2 regions of the Mailhella massiliensis genome follow, and region 2 is predicted to be linked to the other one. Evidence: riboswitches for the same ligand, from Rfam matches in the RefSeq annotation. Region 2 holds a riboswitch; the other holds the start of a gene.
The links. A riboswitch is a leader RNA that binds a small molecule or an ion and turns the genes downstream of it on or off. The one in region 2 is predicted to bind molybdenum cofactor.

Region 1 (15,498 bases), on a different contig from region 2:
CTCATTTACTCCCACCGTGCTGACAAAATAACCGGTACACCAGAAATGGCGATTGCCGAACTTGTAGCGCAGATGCGGAAAACTCTCGAATATCATCAAAGAACTCTTCCCTTTCAAATACCCCATGATCTGCGCCACGCTATACTTGGGCGGAATCTTGACGCACATATGAATATGGTCCACACACGCATTTGCTTCCACTATCTCTATTCCTTTGTATTCACACAGTTTTCTCAGAATTTCGCCGATCGTTCTGCGATACCTTCCGTATACCAGCTTGCGTCTGAATTTCGGAGCGAAAACGATGTGATACTTGCAGTTCCAACGGGTATGGTTTAAACTCTGGTCATTCATTATTGGGTTCCTTTGTGTATAGATTTCGAGTCGAGACAACTGGTTATCTCACAAAGGAACCCCTTTTTTAACTTATGTAAAGGCTTCGCCTTTTTGGAACTCCCCGCATAGCGGGGAGTTTTCAGTCTTAAAGTCAGGACCACCCGTAAAACGGGTGGCTTGACCAGCCCTGTAAGGGCTTGTTACTTACTCGCGCCTTAAGGGCGCCGGCTTGAACTTCTCTGGTCGGCGCCCTGCCTTTTTTTCAACAGTTCAAGCCCCCATGTACTTTGACTCGTAGCCTGCTCCTAAAGGAGCTTTCCCTGCTTTGGACTGAACGGATCCGTATATTCCCTGCACGTCCTCTTATCAAACATGATATCTTCTCTATCCTGATCCCGTATATATTTCCTGATCGTTGCTTCGTTCAAACCTACTGTGCTGACGTAATATCCCACGCTCCAGAATCTCCGATTGCCATACCGGTATTTCAGCTGGGAAAATTTATCAAAAATCATCAGTGAACTTTTACCCTTTATATACCCCATAACCGACGATATCGCATACTTTGGCGGTATCATGACAAGCATATGCACATGGTCTATCATCATATGTCCCTCAATAATTTCGATTCCCTTGTAATTACAAAGCTGTCGTATTATTTTTCCTATTTCTTCACGGTATTGCCCGTAAATCACTTTTCTCCTATACTTCGGAGTGAAGACAATATGGTACCTACACAGCCATTTCGTATGTGCCAGATTTTGTTCTTTCGCCATAAAAAAACACCTTTTCGATGTGGACGGGAGCCTGAACAACTCCGTCTTATCGAAAAGGTGTTTTTTTAGGTATAACCATTTTGTGGTCCACCCGCTAAGCGGGTGGTTTTCTGTTTCGGTCGCTTCCGCTCCCTCAACTGCCTGAAGGCCTTAACAAAAACCGCCCGGCGGAACCGGGCGGCGACGAGCTTTCGGGCAAAACGGGCTATTTTACACGCGGCCAGAAGAAGCACACCCAGTCGTCGGCTTCCGGGTCTCCGGCATGGGCGGAACGCGTGGGGTCCGTGGCGGGGGAAGGCATACGCAGTTGTTCCGGCTCGCCCATGCCGGCGTAGGCCTCCAGCATACCGGGCACCTGCACGGCCAGAAAACCGGAAAGGATGAGGCAGCCGCCGGGCTTCACCAGAGGAATGAGCGCAGGAGCCATTTCTCTGAGCGGACCGGCGAGAATATTGGCGATGACCACGTCGAACGTCTGCCCCTGCACCAGCTCCACACTGCCTTCACGGATATCGAAGCCTTCGGAAATACCGTTCATGTCGCAGTTTTCCCGGGCGTTGTCGATGGAAAGCGGGTCGATATCCGCACCGAAGCCGGAAAGGCCCATCTTCACGCAGCCGATGCCGAGAATGCCCGTCCCCGTCCCCATATCGAGAAACGTCTGCCCGGCCTTCATGGCTCCGGCCGCATACAGGCGGCTCATGGCTTCAAGGCACATGGTGGTGGTGGGATGATGCCCGGTGCCGAACGCGGATTTCGGTTCAATGATGACGGGAATGCGTCCTTTCGCATCCTCATCCTTCATCCACGGCGGAAGAATGAGAAAATCCCCGGCCTCCACGGGCGTAAAATAGCTGCGCCAGCCCGCGTTCCAGTCCCGGTCGGGCAGAATCTCCCGGCTCAGGGAGGCTTCGGGCACAAAAAAGGCCAGCTTTTCGGCAAGATTCACGCAGTCCTCTTCCTTGTCGGAAGTGACGCGAAGCAGCATTTCCCCGGAAGGCAGGGATTCCTCCTCCCAGCCGGTTTCGGCACTCTGGGCGGCCAGGGCCTGCGCCATGGGGAAATCGTCCTCGGAAACGACAATGTTCAAACGGTACAACTGCGGCATAACACGCTCCCGCGTTTTGTTGGCAAGGTGAAGAAACAGCTCTATCACCAGAGGGAACGCTTGCCAAGAAGGACTTGACAGGCGGCGGCCTCTGCCGCACATTCGGCACGACACGGCCCTTTCTCCCCGCAATGATTTTCTTCTTTTCCCTTTCGCCGGACAAGGGCCTTTACCCATCGGAACGCACATGGATCTCAACGGACTCATCGTCGGCCTCGGCAACCCGGGGCCTCAGTACAGGGGCACGCGCCACAACATCGGCTTCATGGCGGCACAGGCGCTTCTGGAAGAAGTGGAACGCGGCAACGGCCGCGCGCCGGAACAGCTTTCCGGCTCCCGGTTCAATGCGCTTCTCTGGCGCATTCAGATTCCGCGCGGCGGCACCTGGCTTGTGGCCGAACCGCAGACCTTTATGAACCTGAGCGGCGACGCCGTCCAGCCCCTCATGGCATGGTACAAGCTCAAGCCCGAGCAGCTTCTCGTGGTTCACGACGAGCTGGATCTCGAACCGGGCAGAATGAAGCTCAAGAAGGGGGGCAGCGCTGCGGGGCACAACGGCATCAAATCCATACAGCAGCGCCTGGGCACGCCCGAATTCTACCGCCTGCGCGTGGGAGTGGGCAAACCGCAGGACAAGGAACAGGTCATCTCCTGGGTGCTCGGCCGCTTTTTCGGGCCGGAACAGGAAGTGATGGAACAAACCTTCCCCCACATTGTGGACGCCATACTGCGCTTTACCATCGACGGGCCTGAGCGCGCCATCAACGTGGCCAACACCCGCAGAAAATAGCGACAGCGCTCCGGGGCTTGCCAATAGCGGAAAAAACATCTATAGTTTTTTCACACCCGCGCTTCTGCGGGGGGTTCCCTCCCCTTTCTTTCTTTTCTGTGTTCGCCCCTTTCCGGTGCGATACGCCTTTCCCTTCCCTTCTTTCCCGGTGGTATCTCTATGCCCATACGGAAACGTAAAGCTCCTGTCGAGCCCGAAACTGTAGAATCTGCTCCCCTTATTGATGAAAGCGTCCTCAACCTCACGGAACTGAAGACGCGCAAAATGCAGGATCTCATGGATCTGGCGGAAAAGTATCAGCTTGAAAACGCCAGCTCCATGCGCAAGCAGGAACTCATTTTCGCCCTGCTTCAGGCCTGCGCCTCCCAGAACGGCGTCATCCACAGCGACGGCGTGCTGGAAATCCTGCCGGACGGGTACGGTTTCCTCCGTTCACCGCTGTGCAGCTACATGCCCGGTCCGGACGACGTGTATGTCTCTCCTTCGCAGATACGCCGCTATCATCTGCGCAAAGGCGACTGCGTTTCCGGCCAGATCCGCCCTCCCAAGGAAGGGGAACGCTATTTCGCGCTGGTGCGCGTCAACGAAATCGGTTTCGAGCCGCCGGAAAACGCCCGTCATCTGGTGCTGTTCGACAACCTTACCCCGGTATATCCCGACCAGCAGTTCTGCATGGAAACGGATTCCAAGAACATGTCGTCGCGCATCATCGACCTCATGTCGCCCATCGGCCGCGGGCAGCGCGCCCTCATCGTGGCCCCGCCGCGTACGGGCAAAACCATCCTTCTGCAGACCATCGCCAACGCCATCAACGCCAATTATCCCGATGTGTATCTCATCATTCTGCTGGTGGACGAACGCCCCGAAGAAGTGACGGACATGGAACGCACGGTGAAAAACGCGGAAGTGGTCAGCTCCACCTTCGACGAACCGCCGCAGCGCCATGTGCAGGTGTGCGAAATGGTGCTGGAAAAGGCCAAGCGTCTGGTGGAACGCAAGCGCGACGTGGTCATCCTGCTCGACTCCATCACCCGCCTGGGCCGCGCCTACAACACGGTTACGCCTTCGAGCGGCCGCGTGCTTTCCGGCGGTCTCGACGCCAACGCCCTGCAGCGGCCCAAGCGCTTCTTCGGCGCAGCCCGCAACATTGAAGGCGGCGGCTCGCTGACCATCATCGCCACGGCGCTCATCGATACCGGTTCCCGCATGGACGAAGTGATTTTCGAAGAATTCAAGGGTACCGGCAACTGCGAAATCTATCTCGACCGTCATCTTTCCGACAAGCGCGTGTTCCCCGCCATCGACATCAACCGTACCGGCACGCGCAAGGAAGATCTGCTTCTCGGCGAAGACGTGCTCAACCGCGTGTGGATACTGCGCAAGATTCTCGCGCCCATGTCTCCCATCGACAGCATGGAATTCCTGCTGGACAAGATGAAGGGTACCAAAAACAACAAGGACTTCCTCAACGGCATGGGCCGCTGACAGGCGGCAGGAACGCATAAAAAGGCGTTGACAATCTGCCTGTTGCAGTGCATAGTGCCTTGCGTATGAGGGCTTCTTCCCTTTGCGCCCGTGGCTCAGCTGGATAGAGCGACAGCCTCCGGAGCTGTAGGTCGCGCGTTCGACTCGCGCCGGGCGCACCATGTGAAAGGCAGGGTTACCGGAATTCCGGTAACCCTTTTTTTATTCCCGCACCATCACCACCCGTTTGCGAGGATGTTATGCCCTTTCTGCGCTTCATACTCCTTTTTTCCGTACTGCTGCTTGCCGGATGCGGCTCCCATTATCATGTCGCGGTGGACTCGCTGAGCGACGACCGCCCGCCTTCCGGGGCCAGTTATGAGCTTGTCCCCGGCAACGAAGGCATGAAGAGCACCGACCTTCAGTTCCGCGACATCGCCCGTCAGCTCACGCCCGCCTTCCGCTCCAAGGGTTTTTCCATTGTGGAGGAACATGCGCAGAACCGCGCCGTCGTCACCTGGTGGATGGAGGAACCCCGCGTGTATGTGGATACCAGCACCATCACCCGCGCTCACCCCGTGGTGGTGGGCTACGGACGGCACAGCTATGTGGACTATGTTTTCGTAGAGGAACCGGTGGTCACAAGCACCACGCTGTATTCCGCCAACCTTCTTCTCGAAGCCTACGAGCTCGACAAGGCAGGAAAGGAGGGCCGCCAGATATGGCGCACGGCCCTGCGCTGCACCGCCCCCACCGAAGACTTCCATACGCTGCTCTTCAGTATGCTTCAGGTTCTGCCCCGCGTACTCGGCACACAGAGCCACGGTCTCAAAAGATACGACGTCTTTCTCGGCAATGAAGGAGAAATAGAAGTAACGGACCTTCAGAACGGCGGCACGTTCTGACCGGCCGCATCCCGTACCTCTTCCACCCTTCCGGCTCCGCCGGTAGGGTGTTTTTTTTTGATTAACCGCCCACCGGAGGGGGAGACCCGGCACCAGCGCTCCGAACACCTTCCAGAGAAAATACAGGAGAACACAAAACATGTGCGACCAACCACAGGTCGTTGAAAAAAGAACTGCGAAGGGCACAGAACAGCCCGGAAAACGGAATTTCACATATCGCAGAGCCCCCACAAACGCCCTGCGCCCTCCTCCTTCCCTGCCCCGGACGCTCAGGTCCCGTGCCGTCTGTTTTCGGCTATTGGAGCACACCGGAAGACTGCCGACCCAAAACGCGCCTTGTCGGTACGGACCACATCTGCCGGAAACCGTGCCTTCCCCCTCTGCCCGCAACCATGCCGCCGCTCTCTCCGGCAGGCTGTACCTTCGGCGTGACCGGCAGACAGCGCAAGGCGACCTTCTCCCCTTTTACCGCAACGACACATCACCATTTCACGACGGCCCCCCTTCCCAGAGGCACGACAAAAACGGCGGCAGTCCCGGCACACCGCAACGCCCCCTCCCTTTTTGCTCCATATTCTTCAAGTATTACTTTAATGTTGCCCAGAACCGGCTTCCGCCGCCCCCTTGCGTTTCTCCTCATCTCATCCTGCCCCGCCGCAACGGCTTTTCGCCAGGCACCAGTCCCGCATCGTCGGAAAAACATGTCGGCCCCGTCGTCCCGAGTCCTCGTTTCTTTTCCGGCCAACACCTCCGCAGGCGTCACGCCTGGAAAATTCTCAGGGCAAAATTGAAGAAAAAGGCATAGGCTTCGGGATTTTTACACGACAAAGCATCTTTTCTTTCTTTTTTTCCATGCGACAGCAAAGATCATGCATGGAAAACGCATGGCAGTTCTTAAAAAAATACAGAAAAATACTCTTTCATGCCTTTCACATCATGCATAAATATATACTTTTTCCGTTACAGAAAGAAAAAGTTTCTTGCGCCGACGGATATATTCCTATACGATGCAAGGCAAAGGAGTGCGAAGGTATGGAATTTTCTCTTTTCGGGTATCAGTTCTCGCTGTTTCCCATCTTCCTTTCGCTGAAGGTCGCGGGTTTATCTACGATCGCCTCTCTCGTTCTCGGCACTTTTGCGGCCCGCCTTCTGGCGCGACGCCGCTCCGTATGCGCCGCCGTCATCGATTCGCTGTGTACGCTGCCCATGGTGCTCCCGCCCACGGTGCTGGGCTACTATCTCATTCTGCTTCTGGGGCGGAACGGCGTTCTCGGCCCCGTGCTGAGCGAACTGGGCTTCCAGTTCATGTTCTCGTGGCAGGGGGCGGTGGTGGCGGCCACGGTGGTGGTGTTCCCTCTTATCTACAAATCGGCGAAAACGGCGCTGGAACAGGTGGACGCCAATGTGGAAAAGGCGGCCCGCACGCTGGGAGCTTCGGAACTGTCCGTATTCTTTTCCATCAGTCTGCCCCTTGCCGCGCGCGGCATTCTCTCCGGCGCCATGCTGGCCTTCGCCCGGGGCATGGGGGAATTCGGGGCAACGCTCATGCTGGCGGGCAACATCCCGGGCAAAACGCAGACGCTGGCGCTGGCCATTTACGATGCCTTCCAGGCGGGAAACGACGCTCTGGCCGCCTGCCTGGTCATACTCACCTCGTGCATCTGCGCCGCCATCCTCATCACCGCCGACTATCTGCTGGGAGGTTCCCGTTGATCGATCTCTCCGTCCAGACCACGCTGAAGGGAAAGAAGGGTTCCTTCACCCTCGACATCAGCCTGAAAAGTTCCGCCGACCGCCTCGTTCTGTTCGGCCCTTCCGGCTCGGGCAAAACCCTCACCCTGCAGATGATTGCCGGGCTCATCCGGCCCCGGCGGGGACGCATCGCGCTGGATGATGCGGTATTCTTCGACTCGGCAAAGGGCATCGACATGCCCGCGCGCCGCCGCCGGGTGGGATATGTGTTTCAGGACTACGCGCTCTTCCCGCACATGACGGTATGGCAGAATCTGTCCTTCGCCCTGCTGCGCCATAAGGAAAATGATTCCGCGCCGGGGCTTTTCTCCCTGCTTCCCGCAAGGCTCGACGACAAGGACCGGGAAACCATACGGCACATGCTGGAACTTCTGGAAATCACGCATCTGGCGGACCGCCGCCCCGGCCAGATATCGGGCGGACAGAAGCAGCGCGTGGCTCTGGCCCGGGCGCTGCTCATTGCTCCGCGCGTGCTTCTGCTCGACGAGCCCTTCGCCGCGCTGGACCCGCTCCTGCGCATCCGTATGCGCAAGGAGGTTTCGCGTATTCTCAGCGACTGCGGCGTCCCCCTCATCATGATTACGCACGACCCGGAAGATGTGGACACCTTTGCCGACGATCTCGCCGTGTACGCCAACGGCAGCATTCTTGCCATGGAAGAAAATTTCCGCGGCCGCACGCTGTTCGCGCAGGATTCCCTTTCCTACCTGACGGATATCCTGAGCCTCGGCGGTCATGCCGACAGGCCCTACGGCTTCGACGACGTCTGATCAGGGAGCCTCAAAGGCCCCTTCCGCCGGCCTCTCAGCGGCGTCCCGAAAGCAACGACGATGCTCCCGTATCACAACGATACGGGAGCTTTTTCCCAAGGCCGAAAGGGCATCATCCTCCCCTTTCGGGGAGCGCGGAACATGCCTTATCCGCCTGACCGGTCATGCCGCCTTCATGCGGAACTTCTGCCCGGCCCGCTTTCCCGGCTGTCGGGAAGCGGCATCCGGGCCGCCCCGCACGAAACGGGGCGGCGAAAGAGCGTGTCCGCCCTACTTTACCGGGCTGAAACCGTAATGGGCCAGAATTTCCAGCCCTCGGGGAGAAAGAACGAAATCCACGAACTTCTGCGCCATCTGCCTGTCGGCGCTGTCCTTCGTCACGGCAATGGGGTAGCACACGGGCTTGTGGCCGGTCATGGCGGTCACGATGCGCACGTCCTTGCCGCCTGCCAGCGCGTCGGTGCGGTACACGAAACCGGCATCGGCTTCACCGCGCTGAATATAGCTCAGCACCTGACGCACATTGTTGCCGAAAACAAACTTGCTCTGCAACGCTTCCCAGGTTCCGGCGCTGGTAAGGGCCTCGCGGGCATAACGTCCTGCGGGCACGCTTTCGGGCTGACCGATGGCGATATGCTTCACCTCCGCGCCGGAAAGCGCTTCAGGCCCGGCAAGCGTGCTCTTGGCGGGGGTGATGAGCACAAGGTCGTTCAGCGCAAAGTCCTTGCGGGTGGCGGGGTCCACAAGGTTCTTCTTCGCGGCGGAATCCATGGTTTCCTGATCGGCGGAAGCAAACACGTCCACAGGCGCGCCCTGCTCCATCTGACGGAGCAGATTGTTGGAAGAGGCGAAATTCAGGTTGACCTTCGTCCCCGTCTCCCTGGTGAATTCCTGGGAAATCTGGGTGAAGGATTCCGAAAGGCTGGCTGCGGCGGAAACGGTAAGCTCCGCGCCCATGGCCGAGGGGGCGTTCAGGCAGAAGGCAAGAAACAGCGCCGCGAATCCAAGTTTTTTCATGAGTTCCTCCTCATTTCAAAAGTTTCTTCTAACATACAAGATTTGTTTATTTTTTCAATCCGTTTCACAATTTTTTCCGAAAAATAAAAACGTGTGCAATATCAGGGCGTTATTTTTTGCGGTCATATCCTATTTTTTTAAAATCGTGACTTTTTCCATTCCTGTCCCGCCTTCAAGAATCGATGCACCTTCTTTTTTTCTTCATACGCGGCATACACGGCGCGCCGAAGAAGAAAAAAAACATTGCACGCATCACACGGACGCACGCCCGTTTCCGCCGCTTTCCCCGTTCTGCTGCAAAAATGCAGAGAGTTCTCTCCCCGGAGAGGATATACGACGTACCTTTTCCTTCCCTTTTTTCCGTTTTTATAGGATGACGACAAAAAGCCACCTTTCACAGAACCCGGGCCGTCAGGGCCTGCGCGCGAGAACGAGAAAACCATGCCCACGCTCTTTCTTCTCCGTCACGGTACGCTTCTCCCCAATCCCGAACGCCGCTTCATCGGTCAGCGCGACATTCCTCTCAGCGAGGAAGGCCGGAAGCAGGCCCTGTTCTGGAGAAAGGAACTTTCCTCCGTTCCCTTCCGGGAAGTCTGGTGTTCCGATCTGCCGCGCTGCCGGGAAACGGCGGCGCTCATCGTCCACGAACGCCCTCTCTCCGTTTCCGCAGTTCCTGCATTCCGGGAAATCCGCCTGGGAAACTGGGAAGGACTTACCCGTCAGGAGGTGGAGGCCCGCTTTCCCGGCGCGCTCGAGGCCAGAGGCAGGGACTTCTGGAACTACGTTCCTTCCGGCGGAGAATCCTTCGCCATGCTGGCCCGCCGCGTGCTTCCCGTGCTGAAACGCCGCCTCCTTGCCCTTCCGCCCGAGGCTTCGGTTCTGCTGGTGGCCCATGCGGGGGTCAACAGGCTCATTCTCATGCGTTACCTCGCCCTCGACATGAAGGACTTCTTCTCCCTGCCCCAGCCCTATGCTGCCTGTACCGCGCTTTTCTGTTCCTCCGAAGACATCGCCCGCCTCGGCGTCTGAACCTGCGACGCCTGCATGTCGGAGCGTTTTACCGTCTGCAACAGAATCGCCGCCTCCCTTCTGCTCCCTCTTCCGTGTCTGTCATTTCGATATTGCCGAACGCAGCGCAGGCGTCCCACCTCCTCTGCATCCGCAGAAAGACATCCCCTCCACCTTCCGACATGCCGCATTTCAAAATAAAAACTCTTCCGTCTTTCATTTTCGTCTTTCATTGCATCGGAAAGCCAACGCAGTTTTACAATAAAAAGACATTTCTCTTATATTTTTTCATTACAAAAGTAAAATATATCTTTATTTAACGGCAAATATGAAATGAAACGGCATTGTGATTTAAATTTCAAACCGTTTTTTCACACTTCCAAAAAAGTACCATTAATTTTCTCCGTATATCTTGACGAAAAAAATCTATTTCAATATGGTTAAAGAAAGTTTTCGAGTCAGGCCCTGCTAAAGCGTATGCCATGCGGGCTGACCTGAACCTTCATGGTTCACAGGGTGGCGCGGGAAACGGCTCCGCCTCCATTAAATGCTCCGGCATGGAAAGAAAACCTGTGCGAAAGTACTCCCGAAGCGGGCCTGCCTGCATCCGGGCCGGTATTTCCGCTCCGGTATGTGTCTTTTCATCTGTGAGCGTTTTTTATGTCCAGAATTTCCATGCAGACCATTCCCGTTTCCCGGGCCGTCGGTACGGTGCTCTGCCACGACATCACCCGCATCGAACCCGGCGGAAGGAAGGGTCCCGTGTTCCGCAAGGGGCACATCGTCAGGGAAGAAGACATTCCCGTCCTTCTCAGCGTGGGGAAGGAACATCTCTATGTCTACACTCCCCTCCCCGGTCAGCTTCACGAGAACGAGGCCGCAACGCGCATCGGCAACGCCGTGGCGGGCCGGAACATCGCCTTTTCCGACATCAGGGAAGGCCGCATCAACTTCCTTTCCACCGTGCACGGTCTGCTTCGCGTGGACGTGCCTTCTCTCTGCGCGGTCAACTCCTGCGACGAAATAGTCCTCGCCACGCTGCACACCATGCAGGAGGTGCGGAAGGGCCAGGCCGTGGGCGGCACGCGCGTCATTCCCCTGCTCATCGAAGAAGAGAAGATTCAGCACATGGAAGAGCTGGTCACCTCACCCGTTCTTGAGGTTCTGCCCTTCCGGCCGTTCAGGGTGGGCATAGTCACCACGGGCAACGAGGTCTACACCGGGCGCATCAAGGACGCCTTCGGCCCCGTGCTGAAAAAGAAATTTGAAGGTCTGGGAAGCAGCATTCTGGGACAGGCCTTTTCCGACGACTCCGTGGAAATGACGGCGGGCGCCATCCGGCGCTTCATCGAACAGGGGGCGGACATGGTGGTCTGCACGGGCGGCATGTCCGTGGACCCGGACGACCGCACCCCCTCCGCCATCCGCGCCGCAGGCGGCGAGGTGATCACCTACGGAGCGCCCACCTTCCCGGGGGCCATGTTCCTGCTTTCCCACATCAACCATATTCCGGTACTGGGGCTTCCCGGCTGCGTGATGTACTACAGGGCGAGCATCTTCGACCTTGTGGTGCCGCGCATTCTGGCGGGAGTCCCCGTCACCCGGGAGGATATCGTGGCCCTCGGCCACGGCGGTTTCTGCTCCGGCTGCGCCGAATGCCGTTATCCGGCCTGCGCCTTCGGCAAGAACTGATCCTCCCGCATCGGCCCGAATTCGGACGGAAGCCGACGCGTCCGCCCCTTCTCTGGATTCCTCTTAAAAGGAGCTGCCCATGTTCATCAAATCCCTTCTTGTCAACGGCGTCCGCCGCCAGGTGCTTGTCAATGCGGAAGATTCGCTTGCCAACGTCCTGCGCGACCAGCTGCAGCTTACCAGCGTGAAGCTGGGCTGCGAAAAGGGTCACTGCGGCGCCTGCAGCGTCATTCTCGACGGCAAGCTGACCCGCACCTGCGTGCTGAAGATGAAGCGCGTGCCCGACGACGCCACCATCATCACGCTGGAAGGCATCGGCACCCCCGATCATCTGCATCCTCTGCAGGAAGCATGGATATTCCACGGCGCGGCCCAGTGCGGTTTCTGCACGCCCGGCTTCATCGTCGCGGCCTACGCGCTTCTGCAGCAGAATCTCTCCCCCACCAGAGATGAAGTGCGCGACTGGTTCCAGAAGAACCGCAACGTCTGCCGCTGCACGGGCTACATCCCGATCATCAACGCCGTCATGGACGCCGCGGCCGTCATGCGCGGAGAAAAGGACATCGAGGAGATCCGCTACAAGGAACCCGCGGAAGGTCATCACCTGGGTTCCACCAAGCCGCGCCCCAGCGCCGTGGCCAAGGTGACGGGCACCGCCGAATTCGGTGCGGACGCCACCGTCCACATGCCCTCGAACACCCTGCACCTGGCTCTCGCCCAGGCCAAGGTTTCCCACGCCATCATCAAGGGCATCGATACTTCCGAAGCGGAAAAGATGCCCGGCGTCTTCCGCGTGCTCACCCATAAGGACGTGAAGGGCAAGAACCGCATCACCGGCCTCATCACCTTCCCGGACAACAAGGGCGACGGCTGGGACCGTCCCATCCTCAACGACACCAAGATCTTCCAGTACGGCGACGCGCTGGCCATCGTCTGCGCCGACACCGAATGCCATGCCCGCGCCGCTGCGGAAAAGGTGAAATTCGATCTGGAACTTCTGCCCGAATACATGGACGCTCCTTCGGCCATGGCTCCGGACGCCATCGAAATCCACCCCGGCACTCCCAACATCTACTATGAACCCCACATCGAAAAGGGCGAAGATACCGCTCCCTACTTTGCCGATCCCGAAAACGTGGTGGTGGAAGACAGCTTCTACACGCAGCGTCAGCCTCACCTCAACATCGAACCCGACGTGGGCTACGGCTACATCAACGACAAGGGTCAGGTGGTCATTCACTCCAAGTCCGTGGGCCTGCACCTGCACGCCCTCATGATCGCCCCCGGCCTCGGGCTGGAATTCCCCAAGGATCTCGTTCTGGTGCAGAACACCACCGGCGGCACCTTCGGCTACAAGTTCAGCCCCACCATGGAAGCGCTCATCGGCGTGGCCGTCATGGCCACCGGCCGTCCCTGTCACCTGCGCTACAACTATGAACAGCAGCAGCAGTACACCGGCAAGCGTTCGCCCTTCTGGACCACCGTGCGCATGGCCGCCGACAAGAAGACCGGCAAGCTCAAGGCCATGGAAACGGACTGGACGTGCGACCACGGCCCCTATTCCGAATTCGGCGACCTGCTGACCCTGCGCGGAGCCCAGTTCATCGGCGCGGGCTACAGCATCCCGAACATCCGCGGCAACGGCCGCACCGTGGCCACGAACCACGCCTGGGGCGCCGCCTTCCGCGGCTACGGCGGCCCCGAAGCGGAATTCCCCTCCGAAGTGCTCATGGACGAACTTGCGGAAAAGCTGGGCATGGACCCCTTCGATCTGCGCCTTGCCAACTGCTACCGTGAAGGCGACACCACTCCCACCGGCCAGACGCCGGAAGTGCTGAGCCTGCCCACCATGTTCGAAAAGCTCCGTCCTCTGTACGAAGCGGCCAAGAAGCGCGTGAAGGAAGAATCCACCGACACCGTGAAGCGCGGCGTGGGCCTCGCCCTTGCCGTGTACGGCGCGGGTCTCGACGGCCCGGACTCCTCGGAAGCCTGGGCGGAACTCAACCCCGACGGCACCGTGACCATCGGCTGCTCCTGGGAAGACCACGGTCAGGGCGCGGATTCCGGCGCCCAGTGCACGGCGCATGAAGCCCTGCGTCCTCTGGGCATCCATGTGGACGACATCCGCCTCGTGCTCAACGACACCAGCAAGACCCCGAACTCCGGCCCCGCCGGCGGTTCCCGCTCTCAGGTGATGACGGGCAACGCCATCCGCGTGGCGTGCGAACAGCTCATCGAAGCCATGCGCAAGCCCGAAGGCGGCTTCTACACCTACGAGGAAATGAAGGCCGAAGGCCGCGACGTGCATCAGGACGGCAAGTGGACGGCTCCCTCCAAGGGCTGCGGCGAAAACTGCCAGGGCGATCCCTTCGCCTGCTACATGTACGGCCTGTTCATGGCGGAAGTGGCCGTGGACACCACCAACGGCAAGACCAAGGTTGAGAAGATGACCATGGTGGCCGACATCGGCACCGTGGTGAACAAGCTCATCACCGACGGTCAGATCTGGGGCGGCCTCGCCCAGGGTATCGGCCTCGCCCTCTCCGAAGACTACGAGGACATCAAGAAGCACAGCACCATGCTCGGCGCGGGCATTCCCTATCCCAAGGACATCCCCGACAACATGGAAATCATCTATGTGGAAAGCAAGCGTCCCGACGGTCCGTTCGGCGCTTCCGGCACGGGCGAAATCCCGCTCTGCGGCCCGCACCCTGCCATCATCAACGCCATCTACAACGCCTGCGGCGTGCGTATCACGCACCTGCCCGCCTATCCTGAAAAGGTGCTGGCAGGCCTGAAGGAAAAGGCCGCCAGGTAGGCATTCCCCCTTCCCGGCCGGAGAGATCCCGCATCTCTCCGGCCCTCCTTCCTTCTGCCCGGATACCTTTCGGGCAGTCTTCTTTTGAGGTGCCGCCTTGCTGGAACAAAGCCAACTGCATGCCATTGAAGCGCGCTGCACACAGGAGGCCGCGCCCCGCTGCCGCACGGCCTGCCCCCTGGACATGGACGTACGCGCCTTTCTCGAACACCTCTCCGCGGGCAACCCGCGCGAAGGCCGCAAACTTCTGGAACGGCACCTGCCCCTGCCCTCCGTGCTCACGGCCGTGTGCGATCATCCCTGCGAAAACGCCTGCCTCAGGCGCGATCTCGGGGGGAGCGTCGCCGTGTCCGCACTGGAACGGTACTGCATGAAGGCCGCGCCGTCCCAGACGCGCCCGCTCATCCGCCCTCCCAGGGCGCAGAAGCTCGCCGTGCTCGGCGCGGGGCTTGCCGGGCTTACGGCCGCCTTCGACATTTCCCATAAAGGTTTTGCCGTCACCGTGTATCACGACGGCGCGCGGGAAGACGCCATGCGGAAGGCCTTCCCCGCTCTGGATGCCGCCGCTCTGGAAGAGGAGCTGCGCTCGCTGGAAAAACATCATGTGCATTTTGTTTCCGCTCCGCTTACAAAAACGCTCCTTGAAGAGTGCGAAAAGAACTTCGCGGGCGTATTTGCGGACGCCTCGCTCTGCGCGTTCGTCCCTTCCCGGGAGGAGACGGACGGCATCACCCTGCTCTGGAGAGGCAATGTCTGCTGCGGCGGGTGGGAAAGTCTCACGCCTACGGGCGCGCGTTTCGCCTCCGCCTCCCTTCAGGCCGGAGAAGGCCGCAAGGCGGGCATCACCCTGCAGCGCATCATGACGGGCGTTTCCCTCGTGGCCTCGCGCGAGGCGGAGAACCGGAAGGACAGGCTGCACACCCCGCTGGAGGGGGTGGAAAGCGCCGCCCGCATTCTTCCCGCCGAGGGTGGCTATGCGGAAGAACAGGCACGGCAGGAAGCTTCCCGCTGCATACGCTGCGCCTGCATGCAATGCGTGAAGGAATGCCCCTTCCTGCAGAA
Region 2 (15,498 bases):
ACGAAGAGCACCGCGCAGTGGAACTTTTGGGGTATGCTCCCTATTTCTTCATACAGGCTTTTTCTTGTGGCCGGATCGAGGGAGGAAAAGGGTTCGTCGAGAAGGAGCAGGCGGGGATTCAGCACCAGCGCGCGGGCCAGCGCGACGCGTTGCTTTTCCCCGCCGCTCAGGGTTTGAGGATATTCCTCAAGAATATGGTCGATGGAGAGAAGGGAGGAGATTTCCCTTACCTTTTCTTCCTGCTCCGCGCGGCTTCTGCGGCGTACTCTGAGGCCGTAGGTGATGTTTTTTTCCACGGTCATGTGGGGAAAGAGCGCGTAATCCTGATAGACGAAGCCGATGCGTCGTTCCGTGAGGGGGATGTCCTGTACGGGAGCGCCGTAGAGCAGCACCCGTCCTCTTTCCGGGGTGTAGAATCCTGCGGCCGATTCCAGCAGCAGCGTCTTGCCCGCGCCCGTACGGCCGAGCACGGCGAATATTTCCCCTTCTTCCACGGAAAAGGAAATGTCGCGCATGTGCATGTTGCCTCGCGTGAGGCAGAAGGATTCGAAGGCGAGGGGAGTCGTCACCAGGCGCCGTCCTCCATGCGGCTTGCCGCACGGCGCTGCAGCAGGGTGGTCATGAGAAGCGCCGTGCCGGAAATGATGAGCAGAATGATGGCTGCGGCCATGGCCATGCCGTTATCGCCGGTACTGATGTTGAGGTAGATGCTTGCGGGCAGGGTTTCCGTTTTCATGCGCGTGACGCCCACGAGCATGAGCGTGGCCCCGAATTCCCCTATGGCGCGAGACCATGTAAGGATGGCCGCCATGAGTATGGAATTGCGGCACAGAGGCAGCGTGATGGTGCAGAACCTCTGCCAGCGGGAAGCTCCCAGCGTGCCGGCGATGAATTCCAGCCTGCCGTCCATTTCCTCAAGCGCCGTGCGCATGAGCCGTATCACGAAGGGAATGTTGACGATCCACTGAGCCATGACGATGCCCGCAGGTTCGAAGATGACCCGTATGCCGAACGTCTTGAGAAGTCTTCCCGCCTCGGAGGAAAACATCATGAGCAGGCACAGACCGAGCACCAGATAGGGCAGGGAAAGGGGCAGTTCCAGCACCAGGCGGCAGAGGTTGCGCAGCGGCATACGGCATCGGGCCAGCGCGTAGGCGCAGGGAATGCCCACCGCGAAGCACAGCAGGGTGGAAATGGTGGAGGTGACGAGGCTCAGCCGGATGGAGAAGAGCACTTCCTGCGAACGGAGCGCCCCGGGCAGAAAGGGCAGGCCTCCTATGATGATGGTGCACAGCGAGGCGGTGAGGAAAATCACCGTGACGAAGGCGACGCACAGGCTTGCGCCGTCGAAGAAAGACAGATTCCGTTTCATGGCGCGACCGGGGCGTCCGCATCATGCCCGGGCATTGCGGACGGAAAATGAGGGGGAGAAGGGCGCGCTGGGCGCCCCGTATGTCAGTTCAGCACCACATAGCCGTGCTTTTCCCAGATGGCCTTTGCCTCGCCGGAAGAAAGGAAATCCAGAAAGAGCTTCTGCCCTTCGGGATTGGTGGAAACGGAGAGCGTGGCGGCGGGAATGGTCTTCACATAGGCGTCCATGGCGGGATCGGCGAGAATGTCCATGGCGGCCGTCACGTTTTCCTTCCACACGATGACGGCGTCGCATTCGCCCACGTTCAGCGCATTGAAGATGGAGGGCGCGGTCACGCCGCGGCTCACCACGTTGACCTTGCCCGTGAGGCCTGCGTCGGCAAGGGCCTTGTCCGCAATCTTGCCTATGGGCGTGGCCTTGGCGTCGCCGAGCACCACGCGAAGATCGCTTCTGCCCAGATCACGGATGCCGGAAATCTTTTTGGGGTTGCCTTTGGCTACGGCCAGCACGGGAATGTGCTTTACGAGATCGCGCGTTGCGGCCACATATTTTTTCACGGGCCGGAGTTCTTCCGCCGCACCGGCGATGAAGAAGTCGCCTTCCTGCGCGGTATTGATCTGCGACTGTATCTGACCGGCGTTGGCGTAGGTCACTTCCATCGGGACCTGCGTCTTTTGGGTGAAGGCGGCGGCTATTTCGCCGAAGGGTCTGGTCATGCCCGCGCCGCAGTACACATGCAGGGCCTTTTCCGCCAGAGCGGAAGAAGGAATCATGAAAGCCAGGGCCGCTGCAACACAAAGGAAGAGGGGAAATCTTTTCATGGGATTCTCCACGCCGCGCACATGCGCGATTCCGGTGTTGCTCACAGACGAAAACAACGGAACCAGAATACCGGCATGATGCGGGCATGGTTCAAGGCAGCGTTTTCTTTCCATGCCCGGAGGGGCATTCAGGGAGGCGGGGCCGTTTCCAGCGCCCACCCTGTGAGCAGAAACTCAGGTCGGAGGGGCATGGCGTTTTGCTGTAGCCGGACCGACTCGAAAACTTATCTTTTGAAATAGAACAAGCATGATTTCCTTGTCAAGCGGGTGGAGAAAAACAGCCTGCTTGTCGCGCATGACGGAGGGAGAAAAGACCGGGGATTCAGCCTGGTTTCGGAAAGCGCTCCTTCAGGCGCCGGCGGACGGGAAGAGAAGACGGAAGGCACGGGTTAAAAAACAAGGCCGCCCTGTGCGGCGCAGCGGAATGCGTTTTCGCGGGGCGGCTTTTCAGAGCGCAGAGAAAGGCCCTGAGGGGGAGAAAGGAGCAATGCGGGTTCAGCGCAGGCCGAGGATTCCGCTGAGTTTTTCCGTAAGCTCCCGGGCGTTCTGTTCCAGCGGGCCGGAGTTGTCGAGGCGTATCCAGTCCGAAGCGGAATCCTCTCCGGGAATGGGCATGAAGGCGGCCCTGAGCCTCTCCTCCAGCGCCTCGCCGGATTCCCTGCCGCGTTTCACGAGTCTTTCGCGCAGGACGGCGGCGGGCACGGTGACGAGCACGGGCAGAAGATCGGGGTAACGGCGCAGGGCCTGGGGAAAGGCCGCGCGGGAACCGTTGACGATGAGGGAAACGCCGCAGGCAAGCGCCGTATCCGTGCTTGCCGCTATGCCGTACAGGTAGCCGTGGCTGGCCCAGTGCAGGGAAAAGTATCCCTGTTCTTCAAGACTTTTGAAATATTCCGGGCTGACGGGAATGTGACGTTCTCCGCCTGCGGCGGCGGGCCTTGTGATGTAACGCCTCGGAAAGGCCACGGGCAGGCCGCAGAACGTCTGGCGCAGCGCGTCGAGCAGCGAGTCCTTTCCCGCGCCGGAAGGCCCCATGACATAGACGAGCCTGCCGCGCATCAGAACACCCTTGCCCCTTCGCGCCATACGTTGCGCACTACGGGCACTCCTTCCATGGTGTGCACGCGCACAAGGTCGGCACGCAGCCCTTCGGCTATGCACCCCCTGTCGTCGAGGCCCACGGCTTCGGCGGGGTGGGAGGAGACCAGGCTCACGGCTTCCGGCAGAGGCATGACGCCGCGCTCATGCAGGGCGAAGACCGCGCTGATGAGGCTGATGGGCACATAGTCCGAGGAGAGCGCGCCGAGATACCCTTCCCGTGCGACGGTTTCCGCCGAGACGTTCCCGGAATGAGAACCGCCGCGCACGATGTTGGGCGCGCCCATGAGAACCGTCATGCCGTTTTCCGCGGCGTGGCGGGCGGCTTCCTCCGTGGTGGGGAATTCGCTGATGCGTATGCCGTTGGCAAGAGCTTCGTTCACATGTTCCACCAGCGTGTCGTCGTGGCTGGCCATGGGCAGGTGGCGTTCGCGGCAGAAGGCCATGACCGAGGCCGCGTTGCCGTCCGCGCAGGAATCCCGCCGTGCCCTGAGTTCGTCCACCATTTTTTTAAACTCGTCGTCCGTCCACGATACGGTGTTGCTGTAGTAGGTGCGGTAGCTTTCGGTATTGCGCCACTGACGCTGACCGGGGGTGTGGTCCATGAGGGAAACCAGGTGCAGGCCGGGATTGTCGGAAAGGGGGAAGAACAGCTCCTGCATCCGCGGGTCCGCGACCTCACAGCGCAGATGCAGCAGATGTTCCGCGCGCAGCTGTCCGCTTTCGCGGCAGTGGTTGAGCGCTTCCACGGCCTCGCCGAGCATGGCGATACGGCCCTTGTCATGATATTCGCCCACGGAAAGCGCGTCAAATACCGTCGTGATGCCCGAGGCCACGATCTGCGCATCATGGGCGAAGAAGGCCGATTCCGGCTGAGGCCAGACTACCTTGGGGCGGGGCAGGATATGCTTTTCCAGGTTGTCGGTATGAAGTTCCACAAGGCCGGGGAGAAGGTAGTCGCCTTCCATGTCCACGGCGTCTTCCCGGCGGGAGAGAAAGGGGGTTCCCTCTTCCACGGCGGCGATGCGGCCGTCGCGGACAAGGACATGACCGCTGATGACGTCGTGTTCCGTAACGACGTTGCAGTTGTAGAAAAGCTGTTCTTTCATGAGGATAATCCTTTTTCGGAAGGGAAGCTCAGTCGTTTTCGCCGGGGCGGCTCATGATCACCGAGCGGTGGGCCACGGCGCGCCGCGTGTCGTCGTCGTGGAAGATGCCCACCACGGCGCAGCCGCGTTCGCACGCTTCATGGATGAGTTCGACGACGACTTTCCGGTTCATGGCGTCGAGGGAGGCGGTGGGTTCGTCGAGCAGAAGGATGGGCGTGGGGCGGCAGAAGCCCCTTGCAATGTTCACCCGCTGCTGTTCGCCGCCGGAGAAGGTGGCGGGCGCGAGATCCCAGAGTCGTTCGGGAAGGTTCAGCCGCCGCAGCAGGTCGCGCGCCCGGCGCAGGGCCTTTTCTTCCCCGCAGCCTGCGGCAAGCAGGGGTTCCGCCACAAGGTCGAGGGTGGAAACGCGGGGAATGACGCGGAGAAACTGGCTGACATAGCTTATGCATTCGCGGCGCAGGCGGCTTACCTGCCGGGGAGAGGCGGAGGCTATGTCCGTTTCCCCGTCGCGGCAGCGCACGAGAATGCTGCCCGAGGAAGGCAGATAATTGCCGTACAGGGCCTTGAGCATGGTGGACTTGCCCGAACCGGAAGGACCGTACAGGGCCACGCATTCCCCGGCGTTCACATGAAAGCTCACGTTTCTGAGCGCCTCGATGCGCGTGCCGCCCTGCTGATGCAGGATGAATTCCTTGCACAGATTGCGGACTTCGATGACCGGAAGGACGTCGTGCGCGGCCGTCTCCTTGGCGGAAGCGGAAAGAGTATTGCTTGTCGTATTCATCATGCTCATCCTTGGAGGATGGAGGAAACCAGAAGCTGGGTGTAGGGATGGTGCGGGTCGTCGAGCACCTGATCGGCGAGCCCCTGTTCCACGACTTCGCCGTGGTACATGACCATGAGTCTGTGGGAAAGCAGCCGGGCCACGGCCAGATCGTGGGTGACGAGAACCACGGCCAGATCCATGTCGCGCACGAGCCTGCGCAGAAGATCCAGCAGCCGGGCCTGAACGGAAACGTCCAGCCCGCCGGTGGGTTCGTCCATGAAGACGAGCCTCGGGCCGGTCACGAGGTTGCGGGCTATCTGCAGGCGCTGCTGCATCCCGCCGGAGTAGCGGGCGGGAACGTCGTCGATGCGCGGGGCGGCTATTTCCACCTTTTCCAGCCATTCCAGAGCGGTGGCGCGCAGTTTGTGGTAGTTTCTGCCCCCGGCGGCCATGAGCCTTTCGCCTATGTTGGCGCCCGCGCTTACCTGCATACGCAGCCCGTCGCGGGGATTCTGATGCACATAGCCGAGTTCCGTACGCAGAAGGCGGCGGCGTTCCCCCTCGCCCAGCGCGTGCAGGTCGATGTCCGCGCCGTGCGCGTCACGGTAGATGACGCTGCCTTCACTCGGCGTCAGTCTGCCGGAAAGCATGTTGAGGAGCGTGCTTTTGCCGGAGCCGGATTCGCCCACGATGCCGAGCACCTCGCCCGGCCACAGTTCCAGAGAAACGTTGCGGCAGCCCAGCCTGTCGCCGTAGCACCGGGTAAGGGATTCGGCCCTGAGCACGGGAAGCTGTTCAGTCATGGGAAACCTCCGTCACGCCCTGCCGGGCCCTGTTTTCCGCGCAGGCGTCGCTGTCGGAGCAGACGAACATCCTTCTGCCCGTATCGTCGAGCACCACCTCGTCGAGGTAGGTGTGGCGGGCTCCGCACAGCGCGCAGGGTTCGTCCCAGTGCTGCACCTCGAAGGGGTAATCCTCGAAGTCGAGGCTTTTCACATCGGTATAGGGGGGGATGGCGTAGAGGCGCTTTTCACGCCCCGCGCCGAAGAGCTGCAATGCCGGGCAGCGGTTCATCTTGGGGTTGTCGAAGCGCGGAATGGGCGAAGGGCTCATGATGTAGCGCCCGTTCACGCGTACGGGATAGTCGAAGCTCATGGCAATGGCGCCGTGGCGCATGATGTCCTCGTAGATTTTCACGTTCATGAGGCCGTATTCCTCAAGAGCGTGCAGCGTGCGGGTTTCCTTTTCGCTGGGTTCGAGCCAGCGGAGGGGTTCGGGCAGGGGAACCTGATAGACCAGTATCTGCCGTTCGTTCAGCGGATGTTCGGGAATGCGGTGTCTTGTCTGGATGATGGTGGCTTCCGCGGTGCGGGTGGTGGTTTTCACCCCCGTGGTGCTGGCGAAGAAGCGGCGAATGGAAACGGCGTTGGTGGTGTCGTCGGAGCCCTGGTCGATGACCTTGAGCACATCGTCTTCTCCGATGACGCTCGCCGTCACCTGTATGCCGCCGGTTCCCCAGCCGCAGGGCATGGGCATTTCACGTCCCGCAAAGGGAACCTGATAACCGGGAACGGCCACGGCCTTCAGAAGTCCGCGCCGGATCATTCTCTTGGTGCTTTCGTCGAGATAGGCGAAATTGTAGCCTTCCAGAGGCGTTTTTTCCCTGGCCTCGCCGCGCAGGTCCTGCTGCAATGTCAACATGACTGTTCTCCTCGGGCGGGGGAATCTTCCTTTTTTGCGGCGCGCAGCCCGCGTATGAGGGAAAGTTCCGCCTGAAAGTCCACATAGTGGGGCAGTTTGATGTGCTGCACGAAGCCGGAGGCGTCCACGTTGTCGCCGTGGAGCAGCACGAATTCCGGGTTCTGCGCGGGGCCGGTTTCGGGTTCCTTCAGTTCTTTTGCGCGCAGGGCGCGGTCCACGATGGACATGGAAATGGCCTTCCGTTCATTGTTGCCGAATACCAGTCCGTAGCCCCGGGTGAGGCAGGGCGGCAGGGCGGTTCCGGTATAGCGGCTCACGGTGTCGCATTCCGTCATTTCCATTTCCCCGGCCACGATGGGAAAATCCAGCTCTTCGGGGGTGATGACAAGTTCCACGAATCCGCGCCTGAGTTCGCCCGTAAAAGGATGAACCGCGCCGAAGCCGCGCTGCGTGGAATAGGCCATGCCGAGAAGAAAGCCCTCGTCGGCGCGGGCCAGCGTCTGAAGGCGCACGGGGCGGTCTTCCGGTCCGTCGGCGGGAAGTACCAGAGGCCGGCGGGTGAGGTCTGCGGCCGCATTGCCGCAGGTGGCCTCCGGCACGGCTTCGAGAAGTCCTTCCGTACCCAGCGCGCTCATGGCGCGGGGCAGGTTCCTGACGCATATGCTCTCGGTGTTTTCCGGCGCGGGCGGAAGCGTACTTTCCTTCTTTCCCGCAAGGCTGCGGTCCAGAAGGCGGTGGGTATAGTCGAAGGTGGAACCGAGAATCTGGCCGCCGGGCAGATCCTTCCATGTGGCGGATATGCGGCGGGAAACGCGCATGGCCGAGGTATCCACGGGCTCGGAAGAACCGAACCTCGGAAGCGTGGTGCGGTAGGCGCGGAGAAGAAAGACCGCTTCCTGAAGGTCGCCCATGGCCTGCTTCACCGCAAGGGCCGCAAGGGCGGGACAGTACAGGGAGGCCTCGGTCATGACCCTGTCGACGGAAAGTTTCAGCTGGGATGCTATCTGCTCCGTGGTGAGCTCCGGCACGTCGAGCCTGCCGCGGCGTTCCCGGCGAAGCTGCGCGTGTGCGGCGTCGATGGCTTTTTCCCCTCCTTTGACGGCTACATACATGGCGTTTCCTCCTTTTGCGCCTTCAGGCATGTGCTGCGCGGCAGCCCCGCGACCATGCCCCGCCCGCAGAGGAAGAGGTCCACGCCCTGCGGAAAGGCCAGGTGATTTTCTTCCCACCGGCCGGTAAATTCTTCAGGAAGGTTGCAGTAGAAGGGCATGGGGTGCTCAATGCCCGGGCCGGAGGCCGTAAGGCTGAGAGAACCTTCGCCCTGTTCGAAGCTCACGCCGCCCACGCACAGGGTGGTGGAGCGGTCGGGATACTCGGGTTCCCCCCGGGAAAGATCCGCAAGAAGCGGCATGTCTTCCGGACGGGAGGCAAAGGCGAAGTCCGCCCCCGAGGGGGAGTCCGTCAGCACGGCCCCGCACTGGAAGCGGAACCAGCGGCGCACCTCTTCGGTATTGAGAGATGGAGAAAGCCATACGGCGGTGTCCTGATCGCACATGGTCAGGGCTATGGCCGCAAGTTCGGACGGCAGACTGCCGGCGTCTCCTTCCGGCAGAGGCAGGGCAACGGGAAGGCAGGGGCGGGAGAGCGCGAGCAGAAGACTGCGGAAGGCCTGCTGCGACTCTTGTACGGGATGTTCCCAGCGGGCGGGATCGGCGATGGTACGGTTCATTTGTCCTCTCCCCGCACCAGCGTGAAGAAGTCCACCTTCGTGGGAGCGGCTTCGTCGGCGGCCTGGCGTTCGCGTTCGCTCACGATGCCTTCGAGCCGGGGCCTGAGTTCCCTGTCGAAGAGGTCGGCATAGGCTTCCTTCTGCCAGAGCGCGTCGCACAGCGCCGCAAGTTCCGCATGACGGGGGCTTTCTCCCAGAACGTAGCCGCAGCCGCAGGTGTCGCCGGGCAGGGTGACCACGCAGCGGGTCACGAGGGCTTCGCCCACGTTGAACAGCGGGCCTTCGCCGCTTATGCGGCCGCGTACCATGACAAGCCCGCTTTCCGGGCCGCGGAGAAGCTTCCAGGGCGGCAGTTCGTCAAGCCCGGAAAGGAAGTGTTCCAGCTCCTCGGCCGGGGCGAGGGACAAAAGGCGCATGTACTCTTTGCGTCTGAGCTGTGTGTTCATGATTTATTCCTGTGGTTGTTCGTTCCGAGGGAAAAACGGGCCAGTTCCGTGAAGGGAGAAGTGCGGTCTTCCTGGCGGAACAGGCTGATGGAATCCACGACGAGCGGCCGGTCGATGAAGGCGGCAAGGCGGGAACGCAGACAGGTTTCCACCAGCGCGAGACGGGAGTCGGGCATGGAGTCGGTAAGCGTCATGTGGAAGCGGAACAGGTCGAATATCCGGTGATATCCGTATCTCACGAGGTAGGAGGCTTCCTTTTTCGTGAGTTCGCCCCGCCTTCGGATGTCGGCCTCTTCAAGAGGGGCGCGGAAGATTTCCAGCGAAGTCACGCAGTCCTTTTCCAGTGCCGCAAGCGCCGGGTTCGCCTCTGCAAAGGTGGCGGAGCCGCAGGAGGGCGTCAGGGCGAGAAAGAAGCCGGAGCCCGTGCTCAGACTGCGAAGTTCAAGGGGCGTGGTGGCGAAAGGTTCGTGGCGGAGGGCAAGTTCTTCACAGGCCCGGCAGAGGGATTTCAGCGCGTTTTCCTCATCGTTCCAGCGGGCGGAAAGCTCAAAGGGCGCCTTGAGCGTGGCGTGCAGCCCGTATGTTGCCGGAACGGCCACCACGGAGGCCCATATTTCGGGAGAGAAGAGACAGTCAGCCGGGGGCACGGGGGTAAAGCTCCGTCCGCTGAGGGCGTCCCGCCCGAAAAGAGGCGTGACGGCGGAATGCAGGGCGGAGAGTGCTCCGGGCGCGTAGTACAGAGCGTAGCGTGCGGACATTACAGCACCATCTTGCGCAGCTTCTGGGAGAACAGGTCGAACAGGGTGACCACCAGAACGATGATGGCCATGACGGCGCAGGTGCGGGGGAATTCAAAGCTGCGTATGAGTTCCCACAGTACCATGCCTATGCCGCCCGCTCCCACCATGCCCACCACGGTGGCGGAACGGACGTTGGCTTCGAAGCGGTACAGGGAATAGGAAATCCAGAGGGGAAACACCTGGGGGATGACGCCGTAGGCTATTTCCTCAAGGTAGCTGGCGCCCGTGGAGCGCACCCCTTCCACAGGGGCCGTTTCAATGGCTTCCACGGCTTCGGAAAAGAGTTTGGCCAGCGTGCCCGTGGTATGCACCCAGAGAGCGAGAACGCCCGCGAAGGGACCGAGGCCCACGGCCACCACGAAAAGCATGGCGAAGACCATTTCATTGATGGCTCGCGCCGCGTCCATCATGCGGCGCACGGGCTGGCGTATCCACCAGGGAGCCATGTTTTCCGCCGACATGATGCCGAGGGGCACCGCGCACAGGACGGCAAGTACCGTGCCCCATACGGCGACCTGCAGCGTGACGAGCATTTCCTTCACATACATGCGCCAGTCGGTGAAGTCGGGCGGAAAAAAGTCGCCTATGAGCGTGCCGATGTTGCCCGCGTCGGCAATGAGCGCGAGGGGTCTCATTTCCGCGCCGTGCCATGACCAGACAAGAAGCGCGATAACGGCCGTCCAGGTCAGGCAGCGGGAAGCTTTTTCCCCGGGACTGAGCGGGGGCCTCAACGAAGGTTCGGAAGAAACGTGCATGGGATTGGGTACCGGCGAAAACCGTGCCGGCATACGGGAATACGTTCAAAAAAAGCCCCTCCCCGGCGCGGGGAGGGGCGGATATGCTACTTGCCGAGAGCGGCGAGCCTGGCGTCGATGTCGGCGATGCGTTCGGCCTTTTCCTTGTCGCTCATGTCGGCGTTGCCTTCCACGGACATTTTTTCGCGGAACAGTTCAAGCTGACGGAGCGGGGTGAGCTGGCTGTTGTCGGATTTTTTGAAGGGACCCCACTGGAGTTTCGCCAGAACCTGCCTGGCCTTTTCCACGTTCTTGCCAGACACGCCGTAGCTGAAGATGAAGTCGGTGATCTTCTTCTTCGTTTCATCGGAAAGGTCCTTGCGCCAGACCAGCGGATCGCTGGGGATGAGGGGCGACTTCCAGATGACGGCAAGCTGCGCGGCCTTGTCGGGATAGATTTCCTCCAGTCTGCCCATGCCTTCGTTGTTGAAGGTGGCCACATCCACCTGTCTGTTGGCGACGGCGAGGGCGTTGGATTCGTGGTTGGAGGCGACGACGCGCTTGAAGATCTTCTTGGGGTCCTTGCCGTTCTTGGCGAAAACGTAGTAGCCGGGCACCAGGTAGCCGGAGGTGGAGTTGGGATCGCCGTTGCTGAAGGTGAGTTCGGAGGCGCGGGCGAACATGTCGTCGAGGTTTTTGATGCCGCTGTCCTTGTGGGCGATCATGTAGGACCAGTAGCCGGTACCGCCGTTCACGTCGCAGGTCTGGGCGAAGACTTCGCCGTTGGCGCGGTCCACCATCATGATGGCGCCCTTGTTGCCCACCCAGCTGAGATCGACCTTCTTGAAGCGCATACCTTCAATGATGCCCGCGTAGTCGCTGGCGAAGAAGGCCTTGATCTTCATGCCCGTGGCCCTGCTCATGTCTTCGAGGAAGGGGTCCCACATGGTCCTCAGGTTCTGGGAGGATTCGGTGGAAATGATGCCGAAGTTGAGGGTGCCGGGTTCTTCGGCTCCGGCGGAGGCGGCGCCCATGAGAAGCGTGGCGGACAGAAGAACGGAGAGGAAACGAAAACGCATCGGAATATCCTTTGTTGGGATTATCGGAGCAGGGTGGCCCCGAATGCACACGAAGTCATGCGGCGGCAGCCGTACGCTCGCCGCGGACGGGAGAGGGAATGACGGGACGGACGGCGCTTTTTTCTCCGAAGAGTTCGCGGCTTTCCGCTCCGTAGAGGCTGTTGAGCATGGCGGGAGTCAGGTCGCGGGTAGGGCCGTCGAAGACGATTTCGCCTTTTTTCAGCGCCACGGTGCGCGGGCAGTAACGGACGGCATAGTCGACCTGATGCAGGGTGACCACCACGGTCATGCCGTCGGTTCTGTTGAGTTCCTGCAGGGTGTCCATGACGTTGCGGGCGGATTCCGGGTCCAGAGAGGCGATGGGTTCGTCGGCAAGAAGCACTTCAGAACGCTGAACCAGCGCACGGGCAATGGCGGCGCGCTGCTGCTGCCCGCCGGAAAGGGTGGAGGTGCGCTGCCAGGCCTTGTCGCGTATGCCCACACGTTCCAGGGCGCGCATGGTCAGTTCCACATCCTCGCGGGAAAAGTGCCCCGCCAGTCCGTGGAGAAAAGGCGTGCGGCCGAGAGCCCCGAGGGCGACGTTGCGTGCGACGCTGATGCGTCCCACCAGATTGAACTGCTGAAAAACGACGCCGATGTGGGTGCGTATGTCGCGGATGTCGCCGCTCAGCGTGCCGTTTTTCTGAATGGTGTAGCCGTTGACGGTAACTTCGCCGGAATTTCTGTCGCTGACGGTGAGTCCGCAGATATGGCGCATGAGCGTGGATTTGCCGGAACCGGAAGACCCTATGAGCGCAACCATTTCACCGGGTTTGATATGCAGATCGATGTGCTTGAGCGCCTGTACGCCGGAAAAGGTTTTATTCAGTCCTGTAACGTGAATCACGAGTGTCCTCCATGCCTGTATCCATGCAGTACCTGTGCAAAATATGCATATTATTAAAGGAAAAGATGGATGTTTCTTTTGACGGAATCATTCCGTAAGAGAAAATCCTGCATACGACAGATATGGGGTATAGAGAGTGTGCGTATAGGAAGAATGACGGAAGTATTAATTTTCCATAACCGTTTTTTCTCCGGGAAGAGAAAAAATGCGGTAAAATCCGCCGGACTCTTCGGAAGGGAATATTTTTAAGCGAAGGAATGCAAAGGGATACGTTGTTCTTTCGAGGTATGCTGCGCGAAAAAAACGTGTCATACGGCGTTCATACGGGAGCGCGGGAGAAAGCTGAACGGTGCCGGGAAGCCTGCGAGGCCCGATGGCATCTCCCCTGAAGGGAAGGCCGGCCGGAGCCTTGTTTCTGAAGGTATGGGCATGCGCCGAGACGGAACGCATGCCGGTACGGCATGGTTCCGCAGAGTTCTTTTTTGGGGAAGTTCGGAAGAGACCGCCGTGCGTTCAGGAAAGGGGATGCCGGGGCGGAAGCGCCTTTCGCAGGAGAAGGGCGATGAGAAAAATGCCGATGATGTTGAAGAAAAGGCGCAGGACTGTGAAGCGGAAACCGAGCGTGGCGGTTTCAAACATGATGAGAGGGATTTTCGTGCAGGACCATGCCCCGATGAAGAGAAAAATATTGAGCATGGCCGCGCCCTTCTTCATCATGACGCAGGCCAGAGGAAAGGCCGCATACAGAGGCCCCGCCGCAGCGGACCCCAGGAGAAAGGCCAGGAGCATGCCCCGTATGCCGGAACCTTCCCCCATGTATTTCATCATGGTTTCGCGTTCCACCCATACGTCCATAAGACCGAGCAGCACGAAAATGGGCGGCAGAAAGGAGAGCATTTCCGCAAGATTGTCCCGCGTAAGCTCCAGAGCCTTCCGTCCCGTTTCCGGCGCAAGAAGAAGCAGCGGCACGAAGGCCAGGGCAAGGAGCAGAAAAACGCAGTAACGTCTGCACAGCGCGGGAATCACAGCAGCGCCCCCAGAAGCAGAGAGGAGAGAACGGCGTAGATAAAGGCAAGAATGTTGCGCAGTACGGCAAGACGCCTGCCGAAACAGGCGCTTTCCGCAGGCAGGGTGACCAGCCCCACCATCATGAGCGTGGTAAGGAACATGGCCGTCTGTCCGTAGCCCGCGCCGGAAGCAAGGAGCGAAGCCGCCATGGGGAAGGCGATGAAGCCGGGAATGAGGGTGACGGAACCTGCCGCAGCGGCCAGAGCCATTCCTGCAAGGCCGGAATCCTTTCCCAGCAGGCGGGAGATGACGCTTTCATCTACTGCGGCCATCATAAAGCCCATGAGCAGAATGATGGGGAGAAACTGCGGCAGCATGCCTTCAAAGGACTTCCAGCCCTTTTTCAGAGCCAGCAGGGTTTTCTGCCTGCTTCTGGCAAAGGAGAGACCGAGCAGAAGCAGCGTTGCCAGGTAGAGTGCGGCCGTAGACATCTAATTTCCCCTTCGGGGCTGAGGAGCCATGGGGAGGAGAACGAGTCCTGCCGCGGCGTCTTCCCCGCTCCGTATGGTATCGGCCATGGCCTCAAGTTCCCATGCCAGGGCACGGAGCCTTTCCCTTTCTATGGAATAGTGCATGTGGTAGCCGCGGCGTTCTCCTGAAAGAAGTCCCGCTTCCTTCAGTACCCTGAGGTGCTGCGATACCGCGCTTTCACTGATATTCAGGCGATGCGCCAGTGCGGAAACGCAGAGATCATGCCTGAGCAGCAGCAGGATGATGTTCCGGCGTGTATCGTCGGCCAGAGCGCGGTAGAGAGCGGCGTTATCCATGGTCATTCAGGGTTGAGATGAGAGCATCTTCTTCGGAGAAAATTTAATTAAGTTATGACTTAAATAAAAACATCGTGATTGCCTGTCAAGCTCCATGGCCCTGTCAAGTTCGCGGAGGGAAAGACATTGACAGGAAAAAACATCAATAGGTATAAAGGTAATACCAATAGAAAAACAGGGGAAGCGGAACCGGGCAAGACGCTGCGGACAAGGGGCTTTCTGCGGGCGGTTCACCCGCAGGGCGCCTTTCCGGGGCACGGGGCCGGAGCAATCCCGGTATGGCCGCTTCCGGCAAAGGAATCCGTATTCGGAGGAAGACGACATGCAACACAAGGTGAACGACCTGCGCAGCGCCCTTGCGCTGCTGCGCACCATGCCGGGCCAGCTTGTTTCCACGAAGGTGGAGGTGGACCCGGAGGCGGAGCTTTCCGGCGTGTACCGTTATGTAGGCGCGGGCGGCACGGTGAAGCGGCCCACGAAGGAAGGGCCCGCCATGGTGTTTGAAAACGTCAAGGGGCACCCCGGAGCGCGGGTGGCCATCGGACTCATGGCAAGCCGCAGGCGTGTGGCCGCGCTGCTCGGCGTGGAGCCGGAGAGGCTCGGCAAAAGGCTCTGGGAATGTGTGGACAGTCCCCTTCCGCCCGTATTCGAGGAAGGGCCCGCCCCCTGTCAGGAGGTGGTGCACCTTGCCGATGAGGAAGGCTTTGACCTGAACCGCCTTGTGCCTGCGCCCACCAATACGCCGCAGGATGCCGGGCCCTACATCACGCTCGGCATGTGCTATGCCGCCCATCCCGACACGGGCCGCTGGGACGTGACCATCCACAGGCTCTGCATTCAGAGCCGGGATACGCTCTCCATTTTCTTCACGCCCGGCGCGCGGCATATCGGCGCCATGGCGGAAAGGGCCGAGCAGCTCGGCAGGACTCTGCCCATTTCCATAAGCATAGGGGTGGACCCGGCCATATCCATCAGTTCCTGCTTCGAGCCGCCGACCACGCCCCTGGGATACGACGAGCTGTCCGTGGCGGGAGCCCTGCGCGGGGAACCGGTGAAGCTCTGCCGCTGCCTCAGCGTGGACTGCCGCGCCATCGCTCTTGCGGAATATGTCATTGAAGGCGA

Region 1: it holds a riboswitch for molybdenum cofactor, as region 2 does, so the genes downstream of both, CZ345_RS08375 (molybdopterin-binding protein) here and CZ345_RS04215 (substrate-binding domain-containing protein) in region 2, are expected to answer to the same signal.

The regions. Positions count from the first base shown of each region.
Region 1 is NZ_LT706951.1:579,760-595,257, forward strand. Features, by position in the region: gene tnpA (IS200/IS605 family transposase) at 1-354, opposite strand, end outside; gene tnpA (IS200/IS605 family transposase) at 642-1,112, opposite strand; gene CZ345_RS08320 (50S ribosomal protein L11 methyltransferase) at 1,318-2,427, opposite strand; gene pth (aminoacyl-tRNA hydrolase) at 2,408-3,010, shown strand; gene rho (transcription termination factor Rho) at 3,176-4,495, shown strand; tRNA gene CZ345_RS08335 (tRNA-Arg) at 4,580-4,656, shown strand; gene CZ345_RS08340 (hypothetical protein) at 4,735-5,379, shown strand; gene modB (molybdate ABC transporter permease subunit) at 6,412-7,092, shown strand; gene CZ345_RS08355 (sulfate/molybdate ABC transporter ATP-binding protein) at 7,089-7,901, shown strand; gene modA (molybdate ABC transporter substrate-binding protein) at 8,172-8,918, opposite strand; gene CZ345_RS08370 (histidine phosphatase family protein) at 9,360-9,947, shown strand; molybdenum cofactor riboswitch at 10,366-10,510, shown strand; gene CZ345_RS08375 (molybdopterin-binding protein) at 10,602-11,618, shown strand; gene CZ345_RS08380 (molybdopterin-dependent aldehyde oxidoreductase) at 11,698-14,436, shown strand; gene CZ345_RS08385 (pyridine nucleotide-disulfide oxidoreductase/dicluster-binding protein) at 14,534-15,498, shown strand, end outside.
Region 2 is NZ_LT706943.1:123,346-138,843, forward strand. Features, by position in the region: gene CZ345_RS04205 (ATP-binding cassette domain-containing protein) at 1-569, opposite strand, end outside; gene CZ345_RS04210 (ABC transporter permease) at 566-1,372, opposite strand; gene CZ345_RS04215 (substrate-binding domain-containing protein) at 1,456-2,193, opposite strand; molybdenum cofactor riboswitch at 2,281-2,427, opposite strand; gene phnN (phosphonate metabolism protein/1,5-bisphosphokinase (PRPP-forming) PhnN) at 2,689-3,252, opposite strand; gene CZ345_RS04225 (alpha-D-ribose 1-methylphosphonate 5-triphosphate diphosphatase) at 3,252-4,400, opposite strand; gene phnL (phosphonate C-P lyase system protein PhnL) at 4,429-5,184, opposite strand; gene phnK (phosphonate C-P lyase system protein PhnK) at 5,190-5,969, opposite strand; gene CZ345_RS04240 (alpha-D-ribose 1-methylphosphonate 5-phosphate C-P-lyase PhnJ) at 5,962-6,867, opposite strand; gene CZ345_RS04245 (carbon-phosphorus lyase complex subunit) at 6,861-7,979, opposite strand; gene phnH (phosphonate C-P lyase system protein PhnH) at 7,970-8,596, opposite strand; gene phnG (phosphonate C-P lyase system protein PhnG) at 8,593-9,042, opposite strand; gene CZ345_RS04260 (DUF1045 domain-containing protein) at 9,039-9,800, opposite strand; gene phnE (phosphonate ABC transporter, permease protein PhnE) at 9,800-10,597, opposite strand; gene phnD (phosphonate ABC transporter substrate-binding protein) at 10,684-11,655, opposite strand; gene phnC (phosphonate ABC transporter ATP-binding protein) at 11,711-12,541, opposite strand; gene CZ345_RS04285 (permease) at 13,055-13,567, opposite strand; gene CZ345_RS04290 (permease) at 13,564-14,040, opposite strand; gene CZ345_RS04295 (ArsR/SmtB family transcription factor) at 14,041-14,376, opposite strand; gene CZ345_RS04300 (UbiD family decarboxylase) at 14,699-15,498, shown strand, end outside.